4 regions of the Nonomuraea angiospora genome follow, and region 1 is predicted to be linked to each of the others. Evidence: riboswitches for the same ligand, from Rfam matches in the RefSeq annotation. Region 1 holds a riboswitch; each other region holds the start of a gene.
The links. Region 1 has a riboswitch for cyclic di-AMP ahead of H4W80_RS64635 (hypothetical protein). Riboswitches for the same ligand answer to the same signal wherever they lie in the genome.
Positions count from the first base shown of each region.

Region 2: it holds a riboswitch for cyclic di-AMP, as region 1 does, so the genes downstream of both, H4W80_RS26890 (C40 family peptidase) here and H4W80_RS64635 (hypothetical protein) in region 1, are expected to answer to the same signal.
Region 3: it holds a riboswitch for cyclic di-AMP, as region 1 does, so the genes downstream of both, H4W80_RS22555 (coiled-coil domain-containing protein) here and H4W80_RS64635 (hypothetical protein) in region 1, are expected to answer to the same signal.
Region 4: it holds a riboswitch for cyclic di-AMP, as region 1 does, so the genes downstream of both, H4W80_RS08340 (glycoside hydrolase family 25 protein) here and H4W80_RS64635 (hypothetical protein) in region 1, are expected to answer to the same signal.

Region 1 is NZ_JADBEK010000001.1:5,619,552-5,622,987, forward strand. Features, by position in the region: gene H4W80_RS25480 (aminotransferase class III-fold pyridoxal phosphate-dependent enzyme) at 1-735, shown strand, start outside; gene H4W80_RS25485 (alpha/beta fold hydrolase) at 808-1,653, opposite strand; gene H4W80_RS64635 (hypothetical protein) at 1,692-2,384, opposite strand; cyclic di-AMP (ydaO/yuaA leader) riboswitch at 2,570-2,705, opposite strand; gene H4W80_RS25495 (DUF5302 domain-containing protein) at 2,872-3,072, opposite strand; gene H4W80_RS25500 (rod shape-determining protein) at 3,300-3,436, shown strand, end outside.
Region 2 is NZ_JADBEK010000001.1:5,981,765-5,985,200, reverse strand. Features, by position in the region: gene H4W80_RS26900 (sugar ABC transporter substrate-binding protein) at 1-186, opposite strand, end outside; gene H4W80_RS26895 (ROK family transcriptional regulator) at 288-1,454, shown strand; gene H4W80_RS26890 (C40 family peptidase) at 1,488-1,889, opposite strand; cyclic di-AMP (ydaO/yuaA leader) riboswitch at 2,067-2,209, opposite strand; gene H4W80_RS26885 (3-isopropylmalate dehydrogenase) at 2,309-3,355, shown strand.
Region 3 is NZ_JADBEK010000001.1:4,999,383-5,002,818, forward strand. Features, by position in the region: gene H4W80_RS22550 (DinB family protein) at 1-209, opposite strand, end outside; gene H4W80_RS22555 (coiled-coil domain-containing protein) at 230-1,192, opposite strand; cyclic di-AMP (ydaO/yuaA leader) riboswitch at 1,192-1,333, opposite strand; gene galT (galactose-1-phosphate uridylyltransferase) at 1,398-2,477, opposite strand; gene H4W80_RS22565 (DeoR/GlpR family DNA-binding transcription regulator) at 2,474-3,250, opposite strand; gene H4W80_RS64585 (50S ribosomal protein bL37) at 3,396-3,436, shown strand, end outside.
Region 4 is NZ_JADBEK010000001.1:1,823,905-1,827,340, forward strand. Features, by position in the region: gene H4W80_RS08335 (MBL fold metallo-hydrolase) at 1-581, shown strand, start outside; cyclic di-AMP (ydaO/yuaA leader) riboswitch at 1,316-1,459, shown strand; gene H4W80_RS08340 (glycoside hydrolase family 25 protein) at 1,473-2,240, shown strand; gene H4W80_RS08345 (MarR family winged helix-turn-helix transcriptional regulator) at 2,510-2,761, shown strand; gene H4W80_RS60400 (hypothetical protein) at 2,835-3,182, opposite strand; gene H4W80_RS08355 (helix-turn-helix transcriptional regulator) at 3,313-3,436, shown strand, end outside.

The DNA.
Region 1 (3,436 bases):
GCCGACCTGGTGGAGTTCACGTACAACTCACTGGAGTCGCTGGAGGCCGCGGCGGCGACCGTGGAGGGCGACGTGGCGGCGATCATCGTGACGCCGTTCAAGCACGACTCGTTCGAGGACCAGGAGCTGGTGGAGCCCGCCTTCGCGCGGGGCGCCCGCGCCCTGGCCGACCGGCTCGGGGCCGCGCTGGTGATCGACGACGTGCGGGCCGGGTTCCGGGTCGACCTGCGGGGGTCCTGGGAGCCGTACGGGGTGCGGCCCGACCTGACCGCCTGGTCGAAGGCCATGGCGAACGGCTACCCGATCGCCGCCGTCACCGGCACGGACGCGCTGCGCGGACCGGCGCAGACGCTGTACTCGACGGGGTCGTTCTGGTTCTCGGCGGTCGCCATGGCGGCGGCCAAGGCGACCATCGAGACGCTGCGCGACACGGACGGCATCGGCGCCATGGAGCGCGCGGGCACGCAGCTGCGCGAGGGGCTTTACGCGCAGGCCAAGTCCCACGGGTTCGTGGTGAACCAGACGGGGCCGGTCACGATCCCGTGGCTCAGCTTCGACGGTGACGCCGACCTGTCCATCGCGATGTGGTGGAGCGACGCCTGCCTGCGGCACGGGGTCTACCTGCACCCGTGGCACAACTGGTTCATGTCGGCCGCGCACACGGAGGCCGACGTGGCCAGGGCGCTGGAGGGCACGGACCAGGCGTTCGCGGAGACCCGTGCCCACTTCGGCTAGGCGGCGGTGAGCTTGCTGATCTCGGCCACTTCGGCTAGGCGGCGGTGAGCTTGCTAATCTCGGCCACTTCGGCTAGGCGGCGGTGAGCTTGCTGATCTCGGCCACGACGGCCGGCCAGAGCGGGCGCGGCAGGTCGTGGCCCATGCCCGGGTAGGTCACCAGGCGGGCGCCAGGGACGGCCGCGGCCGTCGCCTGGCCGCCCGCGACCGGGACGAGCTGGTCCGCCTCCCCGTGCAGCACCAGCGTGGGCACCCGCACCCCGGCGAGCCCCTCCGTGCGGTCGCCCGAGGCCATGATGGCGGCGAGCTGCCGGGCCGTCCCGCCGGGGTCGAAGCAGCGGTCGAACGCGAGCCCGGCCAGCAGGGTGATCCGCTCGCGGTCCAGCTCGTATCCGGGCGAGCCGATGACCGACCAGGTGCGCACCGCCTGGGCCATGACCGCTTCGCGCTCGGCGGGGGGCGCGGCCATGAGGATGGCGAGCGCGGCCTCGGTGGGCGGGGCCGCCGAGGGACTGGGAGTGGACATGATCGAGGTCAGGGTCAGCACCCGGTCCGGGTGGCGGATGGCCAGCGCCTGGGCGATCATGCCGCCCATCGACGCCCCGACCACGTGGGCGGCCGGCCAGCCCAGCGCGTCCATGAGTCCCGCCGAGTCGTCGGCCAGATCGTCCAGCAGATACGGCGAGGGCGCCCCCATCGCGGGAACGCCCTGGTCGTGGAAGTGGGTGGACAGGCCGGCGTCGCGGTTGTCGAACCGTACGACGTGGTGTCCCTGGTCCGCCAGCAGCTCGCAGAGCCCTTCATCCCAGTGGATGAGCTGCGCGCCGAGCCCCATGATGAGGAGCAGGGGGCGCCCCTCGTGCGAGCCGAAGCTCTCGTAGGCGATTTCGATGCCGTTCGCGGCTACGCGGGTGGTCACGTGGACCAGAATGACATTCTGGTCCACGTCCGTAAAGTTCAGACCTTGAGGAGATTGCGGACGCGGTCGCCGGCAAGCGCCACGCCGCCGCCCACCGCGGCCACGGCGCTGGCCACGACGGCGCCCGTGCCGGAGCTCCACTCCCCGGTCTCGCGCGCCGGAGGCAGCGCGAGACCGGCGGCCGCCGGGGGCTCGGCCGGGTTGTCGTCGTGCTCGGCGTAGGCGCCGGTCGAGAACGGGACGGGGTAGTTCTTCTTGCCGGGACCGTCGCCCCACTTGGTGATGACGTAGTCGACCTTGATGTGCCCCTGGCCGCCGACGCCGTCGACGCCGAGCGTGTCCATGTTGAACGTGCCGCCGGTCAGCTCCGCGAACGTCTTGCCGTCCAGGTCGAGCATGACGCCGTTGTTGGAGGGCACGCCCGGGCCGCGGTCGCCGACGAAGAAGGGCAGCTTCTTGCCGTCGTGGATCACGTAGCCCTCGGTCATGAGCGGCCAGCTCGGGCTGGCGGCCAGACCTTTCTGCATGGGCTTGCCGCTGGCGGGCAGACCGGTGTCCCCGGCGCGGCCGGAGGCGTCGTCCCAGAAGTACGAAGCGGTGGTCGAGCCCTTGAGCAGGACCTTCTCGTCCGTGTTGGAGTCGGCGTGGGCCGCGGTGCCGGCGATGGTGAGGGCGCCGACGGTGGAGGCGGTGAGCAGAGCCAGGGTACGCAAACCAGAACGTGCAGACATGAAAAGTACAGTCCTTCGCGAGGGGGCAGGGAGATTGCGCTCGCTGAAAAAGGGCGTAGCAGGGGAAAGCACCTGACAGGGGGAGAGCTACGCGGAGCGCGAAACGAGCCTGGAGAAGGGACCGCTCAGAGGGCGGCCGTCATCACGCTGTATGGGTGTTCTACGTGATCATTCAAGTTCTGCATGTGTCCTCTCCATCTCGCCTACCGGGTTAGCTGACGGGTTCGGGCGGTGGAGTTGCCCTACCGACACAAGGTCGGATTCACCCCAGGGAGGTGGGTCCCCGGCTCCCGAGTGATCGGGATTAGGCGCCAGCCGGCTGGTCCCCTTGTGTGGTCCACGCCACCGGCTGGTAAGTGGGCATCACTCTAACCACGTATTCCGGACAAACACAAACAGTTCGTCATGAATCGGTGTAAAGATCTACCTGCCCCCGGCATAGAGAAAGGGGGCACGGCATTGCCGTACCCCCTGGAAATTACCGGCCTCAGCCGCCGCTCTTGCGCCTGAACGATCTTTTACTCGCAGCCGGACCGTGCGTCCCGTGGATCTTCGATGGGTCGCCGCCCTTGCCACCCGCGCCCGAGCCCGCGTGCTGGCCGCGCTTGCGTTCCAGCGCCTCGCGGAACTTGCGCTTCATCTCGTCCTCGGGAGTCTCGCTGACTTCCGGCTCCGGTGTTTCCGCCATGAGGACCTCCATGGTGTTGGGGACTATCACAGCTTCGCATGGCGCCGCTTATGACGCGAAACTGGCCTCGACCCTGCGCTGCGGCGTGGCGAAGGCGTCACCCTCAGGAGCCACCGAGCCCGCCCGCCCAGGTAAAGGGGAACCACTCCGATCCTGGTGTTGTGTTGGAGCGGCCCAGGAAATAGACCCGGCATGTCCGCCACGACCGCCACGTCCGCAGCCGCGTCATGAGCCTCCTCGGCCGCGACCTGGCGGTGGACCTCGGAGGGTCCCGCACGCGGATCTACGTCAGGGGCAAGGGCATCGTGCTCGACGAACCCTCCGCGGTGACGATCGACGGCCGTACCGGCAAGATCATCGCGTA
Region 2 (3,436 bases), 360 kb from region 1:
CTCGAACAGCGGGCGGTCGAATGCCTCGTACCGGGTGGTCTTGGACTCGGGCAGGAAGAGCGCGATCGTCCTGCCGCCCTGGCCCTGCGTGGTCGTGGTGGTGGCGCCGGTGCTGTTCCCGGCGTTTCCGCAGGCGGCGGCCAGGAGGACCGCCGCGACAGGGATTGATCGCCATGCTCGGTGCATCGCACTTCGTCCTTCCGGATGTGCCGCCCCTGTGCTTGGTAAGAAAGGTAATTTACTATCAGCCGAGTTGGCTAGGCTCTGCTTCCTCAAGGGAGGGTGAGATGCGGGGAGACCTGGGTAATCCGCGCCTGCTGCGCGTGCTGAACGAGCGCCGCCTGCTCGACCATCTTCAGGAGCACGGCCCCGCCGGACGTACCGACCTGGCCAAGATCACCGGCCTGTCGAAGCCCACGGTGTCCGCGGCCCTGGCCGGGCTGGAGGAGGACGGGCTCGTTCACGTCGTCGGCGAGGTCTCCGGCCGCCCGGGGCCGGTCACGTCCCTGTACGACGTCAACGCCGCCGCCAGCCACGTCGCCGGCGTCGACATCGGGCGGGACTGGATCAGGGTCGCCATCGCCGACCTGCGCGGGACCCTCGTCGGCCGCAGGGACGGGCGCAACACCGCCCTCACCTCCGCCGAGCTGGCCGTCCTGGTCGGAGAGTTGTGCCGGCTCGCCGCCGACGAGGCGGTCGTCGACTGGGACGCCGTCGCCTGCGCCGTCGTCGGCTCGCCCGGCGTGTACGACCCGGAGCTCGGCCGCCTTGAGTTCGCCCCCAACCTGCCCGGCCCCGACCTGGCCGAGCGCCTGCGCGCCGCGATGGGGGCCGACCTCGTCATCGAGAACGACATCAACCTGGCCACCGTCGGCGAGCACGTGCACGGGGCGGGACGCGGCAAGTCCAACTTCGCGCTGGTGTCCATCGGCACCGGCGTCGGGATGGGCATCGTGATCAACGGCGAGCTGTACGTGGGCGCCCGGGGAGCGGCGGGGGAGGTCTCGTACGTGCCCGCGGCCGAGGACCCGGCGCCATCGGCCGGTGACGCCCTGGCCCACGGCGCCACGGAGGCGGTGACCGCCGCCCCCGGGGTGGTCCGCAGGGCCCGCGCCGCCGGGCTGCGCCTGGAGACGGCCAAGAAGATCTTCGACGCGGCGGCCGAGGGCGACGCCGTCGCCCGCTCGGTGGTGGAGTCCGAGGGCCGCCGCATCGGCGAGCTGCTGGTGGCGGTGGCGGCCGTGCTGGATCCGGAGGTGATCGTGCTCGGCGGCGGCGTGGGCCGCAACCTGGACCTCCTGGGGGAGGCCATCGAGGCCCGCATCGCCGAGTTGGGCCCGCTGCGGCCGTCGGTGGTGGCCAGCACGCTGGGCGACAGCGGCGTCCTGCTGGGCGCGGTGGCTCACGCCAGGACCCGCGCCTGGGACCTCATCTTCGACGCCCGCCTCCCCTGACCGTCGCGCGGGGAGGCGGACGCCGGAGGGTCCCTACAGGGTGGCGGTGAGGGTGGTGGGCGTGCTGAGGCGCTGTTCCTTGAGCTTGGACCAGAGTCGTACGCCCTTGGGGTCGGGGCGGACGCCACCCACGAAGGAGTCTCTGCGCCAGGAGCTCAGGCGCTCTTCCTTGACCACGTCACCCGTGCGCGGAGCGTGGACCATGTAGCCGGGCCGGGAGATCATCCCGACGTGCCCGAGGCCGTGGAAGAAGACGAGATCGCCGGGTTTGAGGTCCTTCCAGGCGATCTTCTTGTCGAACGCGGCGTACTGGTCGGCCGCGACGCGGGGGAGTTCGATCCCGGCGTGCTCGTACGCCCTGAGCATGAGCCCGGAGCAGTCGTATCCGCTCGGGCTGGCGCCGCCCCACACGTACGGGGTGCCGCGCTTGCTCATGGCGAACTTGAGGGCGATCTTCCAGGCGGGCTTCGGGGCCTGTTTCGCCTGGATCTTCTTGATCTGGGCGCCGGTCAGAGTGGTGAGGTCGTCGATCTTGGTGGAGGCATGGGCTGGGGAGGCCAGGAGGAGCCCGGCGGCGCCCGCCGCCAGGACAATGGCGATTCGAGACAGGGGTCTGTCCTTCCATACGGCCGGCCGGGTTAGCTGACGGGCTCGGGCCTGGAAGTAGCCCTACGACATGGGATGCCGATTCGCCCCAGAGGGAAGTGGGTCCCCGACTCCACGCAGCGGCTGCGCGGATTAGGCTGGTCGGGACTTTAACGAAACGGTCAAAGAACCGCAATACGGACAAAGAGGGCGTCCGGAAAATGAGATGAAGTGTTCGTCAGTCGAGACGACGCGGTAAGGTACCGCCCATGGAGTCGCGTAACATCCGTCTGGCCGTCATCCCCGGCGATGGGATCGGCACCGAGGTCGTGGCCGAGGGGCTCAAGGTCCTGGAGGCAGTGGGCACGAAGATCGAGCCCACGCACTACGACCTGGGAGCCGCACGCTATCACCGTACCGGCGAGACGCTGCCCGACGCCGTGCTCGAAGAGCTGCGCGGCTACGACGCGATCCTGCTCGGCGCCGTGGGCGACCCCAGCGTGCCGCCGGGCATCCTCGAGCGCGATCTGCTGCTGCGGCTGCGCTTCGAGTTCGACCACTACGTCAACCTGCGCCCGGTCAAGCTGTTCCCCGGCGTGGCGACCCCGCTGGCCGACACGCCGCCGGAGAACATCGACATGATCGTCGTCCGCGAGGGCACCGAGGGCCTCTACGCGGGCACCGGTGGCGCCATGCGGCGCGGCACCCCGCACGAGATCGCCACCCAGGAGTCGCTCAACACCGCCTACGGTGTCGAGCGCGTGGTGCGCTACGCGTTCGAGAAGGCCGCCACGCGGCCGCGCAAGAAGCTGACGCTCGTCCACAAGACCAACGTCCTCACCTTCGCCGGTGACCTGTGGCAGCGCACGGTCAACCGCCTGGCGGCGGAATACCCCGACGTCACGACCGACTACTGCCACATCGACGCGGCCTCGATGTTCTTCGTGACGCAGCCGGAGCGGTTCGACGTGGTCGTCACCGACAACCTGTTCGGCGACATCATCACCGACCTGGGCGCCGCCATCGCGGGCGGCATCGGCCTGGCCGCCAGCGGCAACATCAACCCCGAGCGGTCCGCGCCGAGCATGTTCGAGCCGGTCCACGGCAGCGCCCCCGACATCGCCGGCCAGGGCAAGGCCGACCCGACCGCGACCATCCTGTCCGTCGCCATGCTCCTCGAGCACCTCGGCCTGCACGCCGAGGCGGCCAAGGTCGAGCAGGCGGTCGCCGATGACATCCTCGAGCGGCTGGCCGGCTGGGCGGGTCGCACCACGCACGAGATCGGTGACGACATCACCGCGCGAGTATCCGGCTAGGACCGCCTAGCCCCAACGCGCCTGGTGGTCCGGAGAGGGCCGCCAGGCGCTTTTTTGCGTCCAAAAGGGCTGATCGCCCCA
Region 3 (3,436 bases), 620 kb from region 1:
CGGCGGAACCAGGAGCGTTCGACGTGCGCCATGTGCCGGACCAGGCCGAGCAGGGACAGGGTCGAGGGTGCGGCGGAGCGCAGGCGCAGCTGGTCGTCCGACAGGCCCGCGCACTTGACGGCGAGGGTGCCGCGGTGCCATTCGAGCCAGTTGTTCAGCGTGGTCCGCTCGTCGCCCGTGCGAGGGGGCGGGATCCGGGTGTCAGTCATGAGGTCCGACCTTACCCAGCTCAGTACATCGAGATGTGAACGTGGTCGTAGTGGTTCTCGGTGACGCTGCCGCGGTCCGACATGGCCCGCCAGCCCGAGCCCGTGTTGATGCGCTGCTTCCAGATCACGTACTTGACGCCGAGCTTGCCCTTGTTCTTGAGCGCCCAGTCCGCGATGCGGTCGCCCAGGGCGTTGTTGATGGCCGCGGGCATCGTGCCGCCCGTGCTCATCATGAAGTCGCAGGCCCGCCCCAGGGGGTGCTCGCCGCTGGAGCCCGAGCGGAAGCACCCCACCGTGTACGGCAGCTTGAAGTTCTTGGCCAGCTCCGCCTTCATCAGCCGCGTGCGGGCCGTGATGTTGTCCGAGCCCGAGGGCAGCTCGGGCGCCCAGCTCCCGTCGGACTTGCGGCCCGGGCCGAGCGGCACGAGGTCCTGGAGCTTCTTCTTGATGTCGTCGATGACGTCCTCGGCCTCGGCGCGCTGTGCGGTCACCTCCTTGGCGTCCACGCCGATCTGGGTGGCCAGCGCGGCGGCCTCGTCGGAGGCCCTCTTCTTGTCGTCGCGGGCCCTGGCCACCCCCTGGACCATGGCCTGCTGCTCGGCCGTGAGCTGCTCGAGCAGGGCGGCGGCGCCGCCGTTCTGGGCCATCAGGATGGAGGGCAGCGACGGGTCGTGGCTCTGGTAGCGCATCCTGGCGAGGTCGCCGACCCGCCGCTCGGCGGTGTCCAGCGTCTTCTCCGCGACCGCCAGCCGCTCCTTGGCCGCTTTGGCGGCCTCCTGCGCCCTGGCCAGCTCGACGCGCTTGAGGTTGTACTTCTCGATGAGCTTGTCGATCTTGCTGTTGAGCTGCTTGAGCTGGGCGCGGAGCTCGGCCTCCGACGGCTTGGGAGCCGCCGAGGCCGCGGTCGCCGGCAGGAGCGCGACGGCGGCGGCGGTGACGAGGCCGATGGCAAGAGTCGCGGGGGACGGAGCCGCCACGTGCATGTTCCTCTCCCTCTGCCGGCCGGGTTAGCTGACGGGTTCGGGCTGGGAGCTGCGTGCCCTACCACCGAAGTGGATTCACCCCAGGTGCGGGTGGGTCCCCGGCTCCCGGGCGACTCGCCCGGGATTAGGCGTGCGTCAGCTGTTACGGCTGACACAAAAGGGATATTAGTGGTAGATCACGAGTCACGCGACCCCCATTAGAAATCTAATAGTGATCTACTTGTGATCGAATCATCCGGGCGGCCTCCTCCGGCAGCACGTCGTTCACGAAGGCCCCCATCGCGGACTCCGACCCGGCGAGATACTTGAGCTTGCCCGGCGCCCGCCTGATGCTGAACAGCTCCAGGTGCAGGTAGCCGAGCTCGCGGTCCTGCCGCACGGGCGCCTGGTGCCAGGCCGAGATGTACGGCATCACCACGCCGAACAGGTCGTCGAAGGCCCGCAGCACCGAGGTGTAGAGAGGCGCGAACGCCGAGCGCTCCTCCTCCGTCAGCGCGGCCAGATCGGGCACCTGCCGGTGCGGGTAGATGTGCACCTCGTACGGCCACCGCGCCGCGGCCGGCACGAACGCCGTCCACAGCTCGTTGGCGGCCACCACGCGCGTCCCGGCGGCCCGCTCGGCGGCCAGCACGTCGGCGAACAGGTTGCCCTTCGAGTAACGCCTGGCGGCGGCGAGCTGGAGCCTGGTCCTGGGCGTGACGTACGGGTAGGCGTAGATCTGGCCGTGCGGGTGGGCCAGCGTGATGCCGATCTCCTCGCCCCGGTTCTCGAAGCAGAACACCTGCTCCACGCCCTCGATCCCGGACAGCTCGGCCGTCCGGTCGGCCCACGCCTCCATGACCAGCTCCACCTGGCCGTCGGAGAGCCTGGAGAACGACGACGAATGCTCAGAGGTGAAGCAGACCACCTCGCACCGCCCCACTCCCGGCCGGACCTCACTCAGGCCCCCCACATCTGTATAAGTCCCGAAATTTGTGGAGAAGGAGGGGAATCGGTTCTCGAACACCACCACGTCGTAGTCGTACGCCGGGATCTCCGACGAGCGCGTGTCCGACGACGGGCACAGCGGGCACTCGCTCGCCGAGCCGGTCGGCTGGAACGTGCGCGTCTGCCGGTGCCCCGCCACCGCGATCCACTCCTCGGTCAGCGGGTCGTAACGCAGCTCGGAGGCCACCGGCCGGGGGTCGAGCACCCGCCGGTCGATCGCGCCGCGATCGGCGTCGTCCCGCCGATCGAAGTAGATCAGCTCACGGCCGTCGGCCAGGTGGGTGATGGTGCGCTTCACGAGCCCTCCGCGATGATCAGTTCTCCGGCCCGTTCGGCCAGCTCCATGCGTGCGTCCTCAGGCAGCCCCGCGTCGCTGATGACCACGTCGGCCTCGGTCAGCTCGGCGATGGTGCTGATGCCGACCGTGTTCCACTTCGTGTGGTCGGCGGGGATGACCAGCCGGCCGGCGGCCGTCACCAGCTCCCTGTCGGTCTCCGACTCCAGCAGGTTGGGGGTGGTGAACCCGGCCCGCACGCTCATCCCGTGCACGCCGAGGAACAGCGTGTCCACGTGCAGGCGGCGGATCGCGGCCACGGCCACCGGGCCCACCAGCGCGTCGGACGGCGTGCGCACGCCGCCGGTCAGCACGACCGTGCGGTCGGGACGCGGGTTGCGGTGGAACACCTCGGCGACGGGGATCGAATTGGTGATCACGGTCAGCTCGGGGACGGCGATCAGGTGGCGGGCCAGCGCCCACGTGGTGGTGCCCGCCGAGAGGGCCACGGCCGTGCCCGGCCGGACGAGGCCGGCCGCCCGGCGCGCGATGATTTCCTTCTCCTGCTGCTGGCGGGCCGACTTGGCGGTGAAGCCGGGCTCCTCGGTGGAGCCGGGGCCGAGGGCGGTGGCGCCGCCGTGCACCTTCTCCAGCAGCCCGCGCTCGGCCAGCACCTCGAGGTCCCGACGGATGGTCATGTCGGATACGCCGAGCTCGCGGACCAGGTCCGCGACCCGGACGCCGCCGTTGCTGCGCACACGTTCGAGGATCGTCTGCTGACGCTGCTGTGCGAGCACGCCCGCTCCTTCCAACAGATTCCACCAAATTATGACACGGAATTGTTGGGGAATGTTAGTTCGCGTGCTGCGCTTGCGCTGGTCAGCACGGGCGGGGAGGCTCGTGGCGTAGCCGATCATTGGCCCGATCACCGGAGGTGAGCTTATGGCCAGGCGCTCACGCAAGGGCAAGGCACGTAAGAAGAA
Region 4 (3,436 bases), 3.8 Mb from region 1:
CCTGGGGCACGCCCCTCACGCTGCTCGGCGAGTCGGCCGAACAGGTCGCCGCCGCCCAGCGCGAGCTGGCCCGCATCGGCATAGACCGCCCGGCCGCCGCAGCGACCGGCTCCGTCGAACAGTGGGCCGGGCACGACCAGGGCCTGATCGCCGAGCTGGCCACCGCCAGCTTCGCCGACCTGGCCGCCGCCCGCACGAGCGAACCACCCACCGCCCGTGCGAGCGACCCGGCTGCCGCCCGCACGAGCGAACCAGCCACCTCCCGCGTGGGCGAGCCGACCACCTCCCCTGCGGGCGAGCCGGCCGGTGGTCCGCTCGTCCTGGATGTGCGGATGGGTAACGAATGGCGGGCCGGTCACGTGGCCGGCGCCGTGCACATCCCGCTGCCCGAGCTGCCGGGACGCCTGGCCGAGGTGCCGGAGGGAACGGTGTGGGTGCACTGCGGCACCGGCTATCGGGCCGCGGCGGCCGCGAGCCTGCTGGCCCGCAGCGGCCGCCAGGTGGTCCACATCGACGACGCCTACTCCCACGCCGCCGACGCCGGCCTGCCCATCACCGCCCCCGACGAGGAGCCCTCTTGACCACCTTCGGCGCCGGCGACGCCGGGACGCCTGCCAGAATCCGGTGACACGACGGGGCCGATCGACGTGCACGCCCCCTGAGAGACCGACATGCGCGCTCCCGGAGAGACCGACGTGCACGCTCCCAAGAGGGACCGACGTGCACGGCCCCGAAGCGACCGACGTGCACGCCCCCAGAGGGACCGACGTGATCGCCCCCGGAGGGTTGGAGAGCCGCCCGTCGGCCCGGCTCCCGTGACGCGCCCCTGAGGCTCCACGTGAGCGCGCCGAGTGAACCGCCGTCGTCGCGTGCCAGGTGCCGGGCGTCAGCGGTACCGCGGCGCCCTTCGGGTTCCTCCGCCCAGGGCCGCATGTACGGCCGAGCGCTCGAGCCGAGCGGCGGTGTGCTTGCCGTGCCCGACAGCCCAGCGGACTCCAAAGGACGCGGCTGGAGTCACGATTACGGCGTTTAGTCACAATGGCAACGCAAGAATGGCCTGCCTCACCGGTGCCGAGATCATAAAGGCGTGGAAGCGACACCCCAGATTTTTTGCCAAGTGCCAGATCCCTACAGGCACGGCATTTCAGCGCCGCCAAGTCGCCGACACCCGCGAATCCGATTTGCACTACTTGCAATATCTATGGGTATATGTCTATCTTTTGCCTAGTTGGGGCACAGATGTGGTGCCCTTTCGCCGCATCGTTGCCGCTTCGTTGACCGGACCGCGCGCTGCCCGAAGAAGCTCTTCGCGGACAGCGTCCGGCCGCCGAATCCGCGCCTCGCGGAACCGGGGACCCACGTTCTTGGGGTGAATCGGACGCCAGCTCAGGCTGCGCCATGTAGGGCACTTCCAGGCCCGAACCCGTCAGCTAACCCGGTAGGCGGTATGGGAGCAAGGAGTCAATGCCGTCATGTCCAAGCCTCGGCTTGCCACAATCGCCTGCGTCCTCAAGAATCGCCGCGATCTCCTCACCAAGTATCTCAGCTTCGTCGTCGCCGGTGCGATCCTCGCCGGAGCCTTCGCCGTCGCCAGCTTCGCCTTCGCATCACCCGCCGCGCACAACCCGGCGCAGGTGACTCATCAGGGAGCCGGAGCCTTCACCTACGGGCTGGACATCTCCAATTACGAGCCCCTGTACGACTGGAATGCCAGCCCGGCCAAGTTCGGCATCATCAAGGCCACGGAAGGCACGAACTTCCGCGATGCCTCATTCGCCAGGCACTGGCGCGCGCTGGGCGAGAAGGGGATCGTACGCGGGGCGTACCACTACGGCCACCCCCGCAACAACCCCGTCGCGGAGGCCGAGCACTTCCTGTCCGTGGTGAACGCGCAGCCCGCCGAGGCCGGCGACCTGCTGGTCCTCGACCTGGAGACCTCGGACGGCAGATCCGTCGCCGAGGTCAACGCCTGGGCCAAGACGTGGCTGTCGTACGTGAAGGACAGGACGGGCATCACCCCGATGTTCTACAGCGGCTGGAACTTCGCCGACAAATACGGCAAGGGCCTGGCCGAGTACCCGCTGTGGGTCGCCCACTACAGCAAGGCCAAGGGGGCGGTCACCCCGCCCGCCGACTGGAAGTCCTGGACCATCCACCAGTACTCCGAGTCTCCGGTCGACCAGAACGTCTCCGCGCTGACCGCCGACCAGTTGCGCGGCCTGGGCCGCCCCACCGCCTGAGCCGGGCCCGCACGGCGAGAGCCGTCGCCGCGGGTCCGCAACCGCGCTCCCAGGTGAACGACTCCCCGCGCAACGTGCTCCTCCTGGCCCGAAGGAGCACGTTGCGCCGGGAGTCGGCCAGGGAAGTGCCGATGGCGCCAGTGAACTCCCCACCCGGCCGCGGAAGTGCCGATACCGCCGGTGAACTCCCCGCCCGGCCGCGGAAGCGCCCATGCCGCCGGTGAACTCCCCGCCGGGCCGCGGAAGTGCCGGTTAACTCGCTTCCCACAGTGGCGGCCGGGCTGATCGTACGGGAGGTCAACCCGCACAACCGGCGCGAGAGCCTGATGCGGCTGACGGATGAGGGACGCCGCATCGTGGACGAGGTGACCGCGCGCCGCAGGGAGGAGATCGGCGCGATCGTGGCGCGGATGTCGGCCGGGCAGCGCCGGGCGCTCATCTCGGCGATGAACGCCTTCAACGAGGCGGGCGGCGAGCCACCCATGACCGTGCCGAACCCGCTGGGCTGGTCCGCCGTCTGAACTCCGGACCCCGCGCCGCCGCCATCCGGTGCCCGCTGGGTACGTCGAGGCGGCCGGAAGCCGTGATGGGCCGTCAGATGGACGGGGTGGGGAAGCTCTCCGGCGTGGTCAGGCCGGTGCTCTCCAGGAGGCGCTGGTGGTTGAGCACCGCGGCGTTGGCATTGTGCAAGATTTGCATTGGGCAAGACTGCCGGAGCCCGCGCCTGCGGCTGAGCCGCTGGTGGGCCATCGTGACCAGCTTGGTCTCACCGTGGCCGGCCAGCACCACCAGCATCCTGAACTGCGGCAACGTGACCCTGTCCCCGACCGTCCCCAATGACCTCACCGCGACCGCCACCAACAGCCGCGACCCCGTCAACACCGCCGTGACGACAGCCGAAAGATCCTCTCCCCCCGTCTGGAGGTCATCGTCTTCCTTCATAGGCACTGTTGTACATGCGCGGCGCGGACCACGGGCACGAGATCCCCATCGACCGGGCCCCGCCGAACCTGGGTCCAGGTGGGCCACCCTCGTCGCGGTCGTCAACCTGGCACGCGGAGATACTGGAGACATGGATCCGAACGTTGAGCTGGGGGATTTCCTCCGCTCCCGCCGGGCCCGCCTGCGGCCCGAGGAGGTGGGCGTGGTTCTCGGCGCGGGCGGCGTCCGCAGGGTGCCGGGGCTGCGCCGCGAGG